Linked DNA regions of Polyangium spumosum. Each later gene encodes a partner of the first gene's protein in a complex. Links are inferred from orthologs where the notes say so. Each region holds a gene or a part of one and is shown in the gene's direction. Other genes may lie near its edges.

Evidence for each region. Proteins that work in one complex are often made in the same cells at the same time.
Region 2: the proteins of accB (region 1) and accD are in contact, whole or in part, in a solved structure (PDB 8UXZ), measured with the Escherichia coli proteins. The link is inferred for Polyangium spumosum from one-to-one orthologs.

The regions. Positions count from the first base shown.
Region 1 is NZ_WJIE01000001.1:252,167-259,778, reverse strand. Bases 2,806-5,585 are described here. They hold accB (acetyl-CoA carboxylase biotin carboxyl carrier protein), read left to right. Parts: upstream 2,806-3,847; coding sequence 3,848-4,324; downstream 4,325-5,585. Other genes in these bases: accC (acetyl-CoA carboxylase biotin carboxylase subunit), read left to right, coding at 4,352-5,585; aroQ (type II 3-dehydroquinate dehydratase), read left to right, coding at 3,265-3,732; GF068_RS01135 (roadblock/LC7 domain-containing protein), read left to right, coding at 2,912-3,268. Outside these bases: GF068_RS01145 (DUF4139 domain-containing protein), read left to right, coding at 1-582; GF068_RS01140 (aconitase family protein), read right to left, coding at 713-2,533; more of accC, read left to right, coding at 5,586-5,689; GF068_RS01115 (FAD-dependent oxidoreductase), read left to right, coding at 5,816-7,612. UniProt on the Escherichia coli protein: This protein is a component of the acetyl coenzyme A carboxylase complex; first, biotin carboxylase catalyzes the carboxylation of the carrier protein and then the transcarboxylase transfers the carboxyl group to form malonyl-CoA.
Region 2 is NZ_WJIE01000003.1:179,504-182,446, reverse strand. It holds accD (acetyl-CoA carboxylase, carboxyltransferase subunit beta), read left to right. Parts: upstream 1-1,014; coding sequence 1,015-1,872; downstream 1,873-2,943. Other genes in the region: GF068_RS10735 (bifunctional folylpolyglutamate synthase/dihydrofolate synthase), read left to right, coding at 1,877-2,943; GF068_RS10745 (CoA transferase subunit B), read left to right, coding at 338-1,018; GF068_RS10750 (CoA transferase subunit A), read left to right, coding at 1-334.

The DNA.
Region 1 (7,612 bases):
GTCAAGCACTCGCGCATCCCCGGCACGCGGCTCGAAAACCCGCCCAAAGGCACCGAGGACAACGTGGGCACGGGCAGCGCGCTCGTCCCGCAGACGACGCCGAAGCGCGCGACGAACGTGCTCGACGTGGAGGAGCGCCGCAGCTTCACGCGCCAGATCGACGCGCTCTCGCCGCTCGCAGACGACGCGGTGAAGGCCTACATGAACGACGCGCGCGCCGACAAACTCGTGGTGGCAGAGCTGAAGAAGGCGTGGGACGCGCGCGGGCGCCTGCGCACGGCGCTCGACGAGCGGAACAAGCTCCAGTCGGAGCAGGCGACGCTCGAGCGCGAGAGCGAGCAAGTCCGGCGAAACCTCAAGGCGATCGAGAAGATCAAGGACGACCCGCGCGACACGGTGTCGCGGCAGAACACCGAGAAGATGCGTCAGGACTTCACGGAGCGTCTCGGCAAGGCCTCGTCCCGCCTCGGCGAGATCACGAAGCGCCTGACGATCCTCGAGATCGAGGTGAACGAGCAGTCCGTGCGCCTGCGCGACATCCTCGCCTCGATCAAGCTGGAGAAGCCGCTGTCGAGTCCGTGAGCGGAGCGCCGCCGGGGTTTCACCCCGGACCCCAGGAGGGGGCTGTCCGCCCCCTCCACCCCGGACCAGGCACGGCCTGGACCGATGGTGGATGAACTGCGCAGCGCGCAGTTCATCCAGCGGGGAGCGATCAGGATTTGGAGGCCTTGGAAGAGCCAGGCGAGCGTGAGGTGCCCGCGTGCGTCCACGTCCGCTCGGCGCCGAGCGCGAGCCAGGTCAGCTCGATCGTTTGTTCTCCAACGATCACGCCGACCTTGTCACCCCAGGCCGCAGGCTCAGGCAAGGAGAGGCTTTTTTGTCCCTTCAAGCCCTCGAGCGAAGCTGGCGGCACCTCGAACGTCGCGATGCCTTCACTCGCGAGCGCGGCGACCGCAGTGCTCGGCACGAAGGGAGCGACGACGGCGCGGAGCGAAGGCAGGTCGATCGTCTTTTCCACGACGGCCCGCACCTCGTCGAGCGAGCGCAGCACGACCACGACGCCACCCGCGACGGGCGCACCCCCAGGAGAGACCTCCGCGACTTTGCCGTTGGAGCCCGAGCGCGACGCACCCTCGACCAGATCGAGGACGAGCGGCCCCTTCCACGACGCAGCCGGCGGCAACGCAGGCGACTTGCCCGCCGCCGCGCCCTCGCCCTTCTTGTCGCGGAGCACGAGCACGTCGTCCGTGGGCAACGCGCGCGGCACGGTCACGCGCACCGGGCGCTTGAACGATCGCGGATCCCCCACGGTCCCCGTGGCCACCGCATACGCGAGCGTCTCGGCCGAGGCCACGACGAACGAAGGCACACCCGGCACACGCGGAGCCGGCTCCGCCGTGCGCAGCGAGATCGTCCCCGCGGGCGGCGGATAAAGCTCACACGTCGTGACGCGCCGATCAGGCTCGATGATACGAGCCCCCGTGGCCACGAGATCCACGAGCGCGCCCGACTGCGCGAGGACCTCGAGCACCTGCCGCGAAGGCGGCGCCACGAGCAGGTCGAGGCGCGACGGGACGCGCTTCGACTTGAGCAGCATCGCAGCCGCGAGCATGTCGCGCAGGGTCACGCCCGAGTCGCCGCCGAGCACGACCTGACCCACGGGTTTGCCCGCGAGATCCCGCACGGGACGCACGACGCCCGCCTCGTCCATGAGCAGCGGATCGACCGTGCTGAGATCGATGGAGACGACCTCCTCGCACGGCGCGCCCGGATCCGGGACGAGGGCGCGGTGCGCCTTGGAGCGGCGCTGATCCCGCAGGAAGACCTCGGTCTTCTCGTCACTCACGAACAGGGCCGCAGCCGCGCCGACCTGCGGCGCGATGCCGCAGAGCACCGCGCGCTCCGCGACCGAGAGCAGCCGCGCGCTCGGGCCCGCGAACTCCAGCACGACCGGCGCGTGGTGCTCCGACTCGATGCGCCGCACGACCTCGTCGATGCCCCGGCGCAAGAGCTCGAGCGCGACGTCGCGCGCGCAGACGAACGGGCGCACGCGGCCCGAGAGGTGGATCTGCACGCTGCGCGGCGGGCGCACCCAGGTCGAGCCGGTCGCGAGGGCCTGACCGAGCTGGCTCGGCGAGACCACGAGCGTCAGCATCCCGACCCCGCCGACCGGCGCGAGGCGCGCGTCGTCCGTGAGCGCGAGCCTCGCCGGCGCGGCGAAGCGCTCGAGGTGCACGGGCGCGGGGAAGCCGATGCCGCCGCGCGCGATGGGCACGTTGTACGCGGGGAACTCCGGCGAGACGGCCTGAGGCGCGCCCGCGGCCACGTCGGCGAGCGCGCGCGCGTCGGTCACGCACGTACCGTCGTAGGCCACGGCCATCTCGACCGGGGTCTTCTTCATCCCAGCCGAGAGCGCCTCGCCGAGGGCCCTGCCGGGCGATCGCGAGAGGATGATCTGGTCGACCTTGACCTGGACCAGATCGCCTCGGAGCTGCGGATCGGCGGCGCGTCCCGCGAGGATCTTCTGGGGCATCGTGCGGGGGGGATCCCCGGCTCGTGCGCGCATTTCTTTGGGCCGTCCTTCTCGTTCGGTCGTTCGGAGACGTGTGGACAAACCAGGTGCCATCGCAAGGGCGCGATGGGCACGTAGCCGCGACGCACGTTAGCCGCTCGGCGGGACGAGGGTCAAGCGCCGGTTGGGGCGGGCCCGTAGGTGCGGGAATGGCCCGGTTGGCATCGGGATGCAAGAGGCAAAAGTGGCTCCCCCCAGACTCCAGAGACGACCGGAAGACGAAAAGAGCGGCCGGACGGACGGGGGGCCGGGGGGGGCTCACCGCAAATCCGCGGGTCTTCGAACGAACCTCCCCTTTCTTTTTCCCGTCCGCCTCTGGTTTCGCTAAGGTTTCAGCCCATGTTCCAGAGCGTCCTCAAGGAGGTCGTCGAAGGCACCGAGGGTGGCATCGCCAGCCTCCTCATGGATTTCGAGGGCATCCCGGTCGACAGCTACTCGAAGCCCGACGCCCCCTTCGACATCAACACGATCGGCGCGGAGTTCAGCGTCGTCATCAAGTCGATCCAGCGCGCGGCCCAGATGCTCGAGGCCGGCGACACCGCCGAGATCGCGATCCAGGCGGCGAAGGTCACGACGGTGATCCGCGTGCTGAACGAGCGGCACTTCGTCGCGGTCTCCGTGCGGCCGGACGGCAACGTCGGCAAAGCGAGGTACATGCTCCGCGTCAAGGCGCCCGTGCTGCTCAAGGACATGTGAGCGCCGGCGAAGCGCGCAAGCGGGTCCTCGTGGTCTCGGGGCCGAACCTCGACCGGCTCGGCAAGCGCGAGCCTTCCATCTACGGAACGACCACCCTCGACGACATCCACAAAGCCGTCGAGGAGGTCGCGCGGAGCGAGGGTGTCGACGTCGCCTTCCTTCAGTCGAACCACGAAGGCGAGCTCGTGACCGCGATCGGCCGCGCCGCAGACGAGGGCTTCGACGGCATCGTCATGAACGGGGCCGGCCTCACCCACACCTCGGTCGTGCTGCACGACGCCATCCGCGCGAGTGGCCTACCCGTGGTCGAGGTGCACATCACGAACACCGCGGCGCGCGAGCCATTCCGTCACCACTCGATCACGGCCGGCGCGTGTCTCGGCACGGTCGCGGGCTTCGGCCCTGCGTCGTACGTCCTCGGTTTGCTGGGGCTCGTGTATCACCTGCAGCACCGAGGCCGCTGACGTAGGACGTCACGCCCGTGACGTCCCTTGCCCTCGAATCTCCTTCCTTTTTGGCGGTCTTCCGCTAGAAAACACCCCGGCTCGGGCGGCTGCTTCTCGGACGAAGGGCCGCCTCATGCGCGGGAACGGGATCGGCATGAACATCGACCTCAAGCAGCTCCGGACGCTGCTTCGTGTCCTCGAGAAGCGCAACGTCACCGAGTTCGAGTTCGAGGACGAACACGCGCGCATCCGGCTCGTGCGCGGGACGAGCGGCGCGCGCGTCGTCGCCTACGAGGAGCGCGCCGCGCCGGTCGCTGGTGTCGCGCCGCCCGTCGCCGGTGCGGCTCAGCCGGCGGCGCCCACGGAGCCGGTCGACTACGTGACGTCGCCCTTCGTCGGCACCTTCTATCGCTCCCCTTCCCCGGACGCGCCGGCCTTCGTCGAGGTCGGGAGCGTGGTTCGAGAAGGACAGACGCTCTGCATCGTCGAGGCGATGAAGCTGATGAACGAGATCGAGTCCGAGCAGTCGGGCACGATCGTCGAGATCCTCGTCGAGAACGGCAAGCCGGTGGAGTTCGGGCAGAAGCTCTTCAAGCTCAGGCGCGCGTAGGGCCGCCGCGGCAGAGAGGTAAGCGCCTTGTTCGGCAAGATCCTCATCGCCAACCGCGGCGAGATCGCGATGCGCGTCGTGCGGGCGTGCCGCACCCTCGGCATCCGTACGGTTGCCATCCACTCGGACGTCGACGCGAGCGCGCCGCACGTGCGCTTCGCCGACGAGGCCGTGTGCGTGGGTCCGGCCGATCCGCGGCGCAGCTACCTCAACATCCCGCAGATCATCGCCGCGGCCGAGATCACGGGCGCCGAGGCGGTCCACCCGGGCTACGGGTTCCTCTCGGAGAACGCCGAGTTCGCCGAGCTCTGCCGGCGCTGCGGCCTGACCTTCATCGGCCCCACGCCCGCGGCGATGCGCCTCTGGGGCGACAAGGTCCGCGCGCGGGAAGCTGCGAAGCGGTTCGGCCTGCCGCTCCTCCCGGGCACGACCGTGCTGCGTGACGCCGAGGACGCCGCGGTGCAGGCCGCGCAGATCGGCTACCCCGTGATCCTCAAGGCCGCGGGCGGCGGCGGCGGTCGCGGCATGCGGGTCGTGCGTGACGACAGCGAGATCCGGCGCGCGTTCGAGACGGCGACGAGCGAGGCGCAGGCGGGCTTCAAGAACCCGGACGTCTACCTCGAGAAGTTCGTCGAGGAGCCGCGGCACATCGAGCTGCAGGTGCTCGGCGACAACCACGGCCACATCTTCACGTTCGGCGAGCGCGAGTGCTCCCTGCAGCGGCGGCACCAGAAGGTCATCGAGGAGGCGCCGAGCCCGGCCATGACCCCGGACAAACGCGCCGAGCTCTCCGCGGCCTGCACCCGCGCGCTCGTCGAGACGGGTTACACCTCGCTCGGGACGCTCGAGTTCCTGATGGATGAGCAGGGCCATCTCTACTTCATGGAGATGAACACCCGCGTGCAGGTCGAGCATCCGGTCACGGAGATGGTGACGGGCATCGATCTCGTGGAGAACCAGATCCGCGCCGCCGCGGGGGAGGCGCTCACGCTCCCGAGCGGGCGCGCGCTCGGCCTGCGCGGGCACGCCATGGAATGCCGGATCAACGCGGAAGATCCGCGCACGTTCGTCCCCTGGCCCGGCCTCATCACCGAGTACCTGCCGCCCGGCGGCGGCGGCGTGCGCGTCGACTCGGGCGTCTACGGCGGCTTCCGCGTGCCGAACAGCTACGACCCCATGCTCGCGAAGGTGATCACGCACGGCGCCACGCGCGCGGAAGCGATCGCTCGCATGCGCGCTGCGCTCGACGAGTTCATCATCGGCGGCATCCGCACGAACATCCCGCTGCACCAGGCTCTCCTCCGGGATCCGGACGTGGTCGCCGGCAAGATGTCTACCCGCACGATCGAACGACTACGGTTCTAGGAGGCCCCGAATAAGGCGAACGGGCCGGACAGGCGTGAGCGAATCTCCACGCGTCCCCTTCATTCGCCGGGGTGGCTTCCCCATATTTCATCGCTAAAGACAGCAGTCACGACAGGAACGCTGGTGATGCAAGACGGTCTGCAAGTCGACTTCTCCTCCTGGGTGAACGCCACCTCCGAGCCCTCCGACCTCGCCCTCGGCGAGCCAGGGTTCGAGTACGCCGATCTCTTCGACGCCGGCCGGTTGGCCGAGCTCACGGGGCGGTTTTACGCGTACTTCGAGGCCGCGGATCCCACGGGGTACGCGCGGTTCTCGAGCTACCGCGCGTGCCAGGGGAGCGGCATGAGCGCCGAGGAGATCTCGGAGGCCTTGCTCGCCGGCGCGCCGCACCTGTCGCGGTTCGTCGCGCGCCTCTTCGGCGTGGAGCGTGAAGTGGAGGCCCTCGCCGCGGGCGCCGAGGAGCGCTCGCCGCTCTGGGCCTTCAAGAAGGATTTCGCGAAGAAGCGCCTCTTCAAGCCCGGCGCGGGCAAGGCGTGGAAAGGCACGGCCGTCGAGGCTGCGCACGCGGCGCGGCGCGCGCTCGCCGCGGTCGGCGCGGAGTCGAGCCGGCTCGAGTGTGGCTCCGAGGCGGAGGAGCTCGCGGTCGCGCGGGCGACGATCGCGCTCGTCGAGATCGACGAGGTCGCGCGCAAGGCGGCGAAGTCCGGCGGCGCCTCGTGGACGCCGGAGCTGCACGAGAAGGCGGCGAAGGTGCGGGCCGCGATCGTCGCGGATCCGATGCTCTCGCAGGTCGCCGCGGCGGCCGTTTCCGTCGCGGGGGATGCGCCCACCGACGCGGAGGACGGCGTCGTCGTCGCGTTTGCGCTCGACGCGGTGGAGGCTTGGCTCGCGGCGCGGCGCGCCGATCATCACGACCCGGCGCGGCGCTGGTCCTCGCTCAAGGCGCCGCACAACCTCGATCACAACCAGCTCGTCCAGCTCCGCCGCGCCGACGAGAAGCTGCCCGAGCTCTTCGTCGGCCCCGAGCACGAGCGCCGCCATCGCGACGGCTTCGCGCTCACCGATCGGCGCGGCACCGCGCGCGAGGTCGAGAGCGAGGTCGACTACTGCCTCTACTGCCACGACCGCGACAAGGACTCGTGCTCGAAGGGCCTGCGCGACAACAAGACCGGCGCGATCAAGCCGAACCCGATCGGCGTGGCGCTGAACGGCTGCCCGCTGCACGAGAAGATCAGCGAGATGCACGTGATGCGTCGGGCGGGCGACTCGATCGCCTCGCTCGCGCTCGTCTGCATCGACAACCCGATGCTGCCCGGCACCGGTCACCGCATCTGCAACGACTGCATGAAGGCGTGCGTCTACCAGAAGCAGGAGCCGGTCAACATCCCGCAGATCGAGACGAGCGTGCTCACGGACGTGCTCGGTTTGCCCTGGGGCTTCGAGATCTACGGCCTGCTCTCGCGCTGGAACCCGCTCAACGTGAAGCGGCCGCACCCGCGCCCGTACATCGGCAAGAACGTGCTCGTCGTGGGCCTCGGGCCCGCGGGGTACACGCTCTCGCACCACCTGGCGCTCGAAGGATTTGCCGTCGCGGCCGTCGACGGGCTCAAGATCGAGCCGCTCCCGGTCGAGCTCACGGGTGACGCGACGCGGCCGCCGCGGCCCGTGAAGGACTACAAAAGACTCTACACGGAGCTCGACGAGCGCATCCTGCTCGGGTTCGGCGGCGTGAGCGAGTACGGCATCACGGTTCGCTGGGACAAGAACTTCCTCACGGTCCTCTACGTCACGCTCGCGCGGCACCAGAACTTCCGCGCCTACGGCGGCGTGCGGTTCGGCGGCACGCTCGATCTCGACGACGCGTGGAAACTCGGCTTCGACCACGTCGCGATCGCAGCGGGCGCGGGGCGGCCGACGATCATC
Region 2 (2,943 bases), on another replicon or contig:
CTCCGAGAAGAAGGAGATCCGATCCTTCAATGGTCGGGATTACGTGCTCGAGCCCGCGATCCAGGGCGACTTCGCCATCGTGAAGGCCTGGAAGGGGGATCGGTACGGCAACCTCGTCTACCGAAAGACGGCGATGAACTTCAACCCGATGATGGCCACGGCCGCGAAGGTGACGATCGCCGAGGTCGAGGAGCTCGTGGAGGTCGGCTCGCTCGATCCGGACACGATCCACACGCCGGGCCTCTACGTGCACCGCGTGGTCCAGGGCGCGAAGTACGAAAAGCGCATCGAGCGCAGGACCGTCCAGAAGCCCGCAGCGGGAGCGAAGGAGTAACCGATGAGCCTCTCGCGAGAGCAGATCGCACGCCGCGCGGCCCAGGAGCTGCGTGACGGCTTCTACGTGAACCTCGGCATCGGCATGCCGACCCTGGTCGCGAACTTCATCCCCAGCGGGATGGACGTCGTGCTCCAGAGCGAAAATGGCCTGCTCGGCATCGGCCCCTACCCGGAGTCGGGCAAGGAGGACGCGGACCTCATCAACGCTGGCAAAGAGACCGTGACGATGATGCCCGGCTCGGCCACGTTCTCGAGCGCGGAGAGCTTCGCGATGATCCGCGGCGGCCACATCGACCTCGCGATCCTCGGCGCGATGGAGGTCTCCGAGAAGGGCGACCTCGCGAACTGGATGATCCCGGGCAAGATGGTCAAGGGCATGGGCGGCGCGATGGACCTCGTCGTCTCGGCCAAGCGCGTCGTCGTGATCATGGACCACGCCGCGAAGAACGGCTCGCCCAAGATCCTGCGCGAGTGCGCCCTGCCGCTCACGGGCCGGGGCGTCGTGCACCGGATCATCACGGACCTCTCGGTCATCGACGTCACGCCCGAGGGCCTCGTCCTGCGCGAGCTCGCGCCGGGGGTCTCCGCGCGCGAGGTGCAGGCGAAGACCGAGCCGGCGCTCAAGGTGCCGCACGACGTGAAGGAGATCGACCTCGGCGGCGCCCAAGCCTCGTCCACATGAGCTGGCCCGACAAAAACCCGCCCAGCGCCGGGGAAAAGCGCTCGATCGGCGCGGGCGTCTTCCGGCGCTGCGAGGGCTGCGGCGAGACCATCACGGCCGACGTCCTCGCCGCGAGCTTCGAGGTTTGTCCGCGCTGCGACCACCACCACAAGCTCTCCGCGAAGGGCTGGCGGGCGCTGCTCTGCGACGACGGCGCGCTCGAAGCCTGGGACGAGCACCTCGCGCCCGACGACCCGCTGCGCTTCAGCGACGGCCGGAGCTACAGGGACCGGATCAGCGCCGCGCAGAAGAAGACCGGCGCGCGTGAGGGCATCGAGATCGGCAAGGCGAGCCTCGGCGGCCGGCCGATCGGCTACGGCGCGTTCGTCTTTGCCTTCATGGGCGGGAGCATGGGCTCGGTCGTCGGCGAGAAGATCACGCGCCTCTTCGAGCGCGCCGCCGAGGAGGAGCTGCCGGTCGTCTTGCTCTCGGCCTCGGGCGGCGCGCGTATGCAGGAGGGCATCCTCTCGCTCATGCAGATGGCGAAGAGCGTGTCGGCGCTCGAGCGCTTCCGGCAGCGGCGCCTGCCCTTCCTCTCGGTCCTCTTGCACCCGACGACCGGCGGCGTGGCCGCGAGCTTCGCGTTCCTCGGCGACGTCAACATCGCCGAGCCGAAGGCCCTCATCGGCTTCGCGGGGCCGCGGGTCATCGAGACGACGATCCGGCAGACCTTGCCGCCGGGCTTCCAGCGCGCAGAGTTCTTGCTGGAGCACGGCATGATCGACGCGATCGTCCCTCGGCTCATGATGAAGCAGACGATCGGGCTCTTGCTCGATCACCTGCAGGACGGGCGCGCCGCTCGGATGCCGCGCTGATCGGATGACCTCTTCACGCCTGATCCCCCTCGTCGACGACCTCATGCGTCGCGCGGGCCGGGGCATGTCGCTCGGCCTCGATCGCATGCACGCCGCGCTCGCGGCGCTGGGCAACCCCGAGGCGAAGCGGCGGTTCGTCCATGTCACGGGGACGAACGGCAAGGGCTCGACGAGCGCGATGGTCGAGGCGATCACGCGGGAGGCGGGCCTCCGGACCGGGCTTTACACGTCGCCGCACCTCTGCCGCTTCGCCGAGCGTATCCGCGTGGACGGCGAGCCCATTGCGGAGCTCGCGCTCGCGGACGCGCTCGAGCGGGTGCTCGTGGTCGCGCCGGAGGGGCTCACGTTTTTCGAGGCGATGACGCTCGCGGCGTTCGTCGCGTTCGACGCGGCGGACGTCGAGGTGGGCGTGATCGAGGTCGGGATCGGGGGGCGGCTCGACGCGACGAACGTGCTCGAACGGCCGCTCGGGACGGCGATCACGTCGGTCGCGCTCGACCACACCGCGCTGCTCGGCGAGACGCGCGGGGCCATCACGCGGGACAAGGCGGGCATCTTCCGGCGCGACGTGCCCGTCGTGCTGGGTCCGCTCGACGACGAGGCGCTCGCGGCGGCGCTCGAGGTGGCGAGGGACGTGGGCGCGGGGCCGGTGCTGCGCGTGGCGCGGCCGAGCGAGCGGGCCACGAATGCGGACGGGGTCTGCGTGTTCGAGGCGCGGGCGCTCCCGGACGGGCGTGCGCGGATCGAGGGGCTCTTGCCGGAGGTCGTCGAGGCCGAGCTCGGGCTCGCCGGCGCGCATCAAATCGGCAATGCGGCGGTGGCAACGGCGCTCGTGGTGTCGTCGATGCCCGCGTTGAAAGCGCGGCCGGAGCTCATCACGCGGGGCCTCGCGGCGGCGCGCTGGCCGGGGCGGCTCGAGCGCATCGAGAGGGCAGGAAAAACCGTCCTCCTCGATTGCGCGCACAATCCCCACGGCGCCGCTGCGCTGGCCGAGCACGTGTGTTCCCTCGGGCTATCGCCCGATCGGGTGGTGCTCGTCTTCGGGGCGCTCGCGGACAAGGCGTGGGTGGG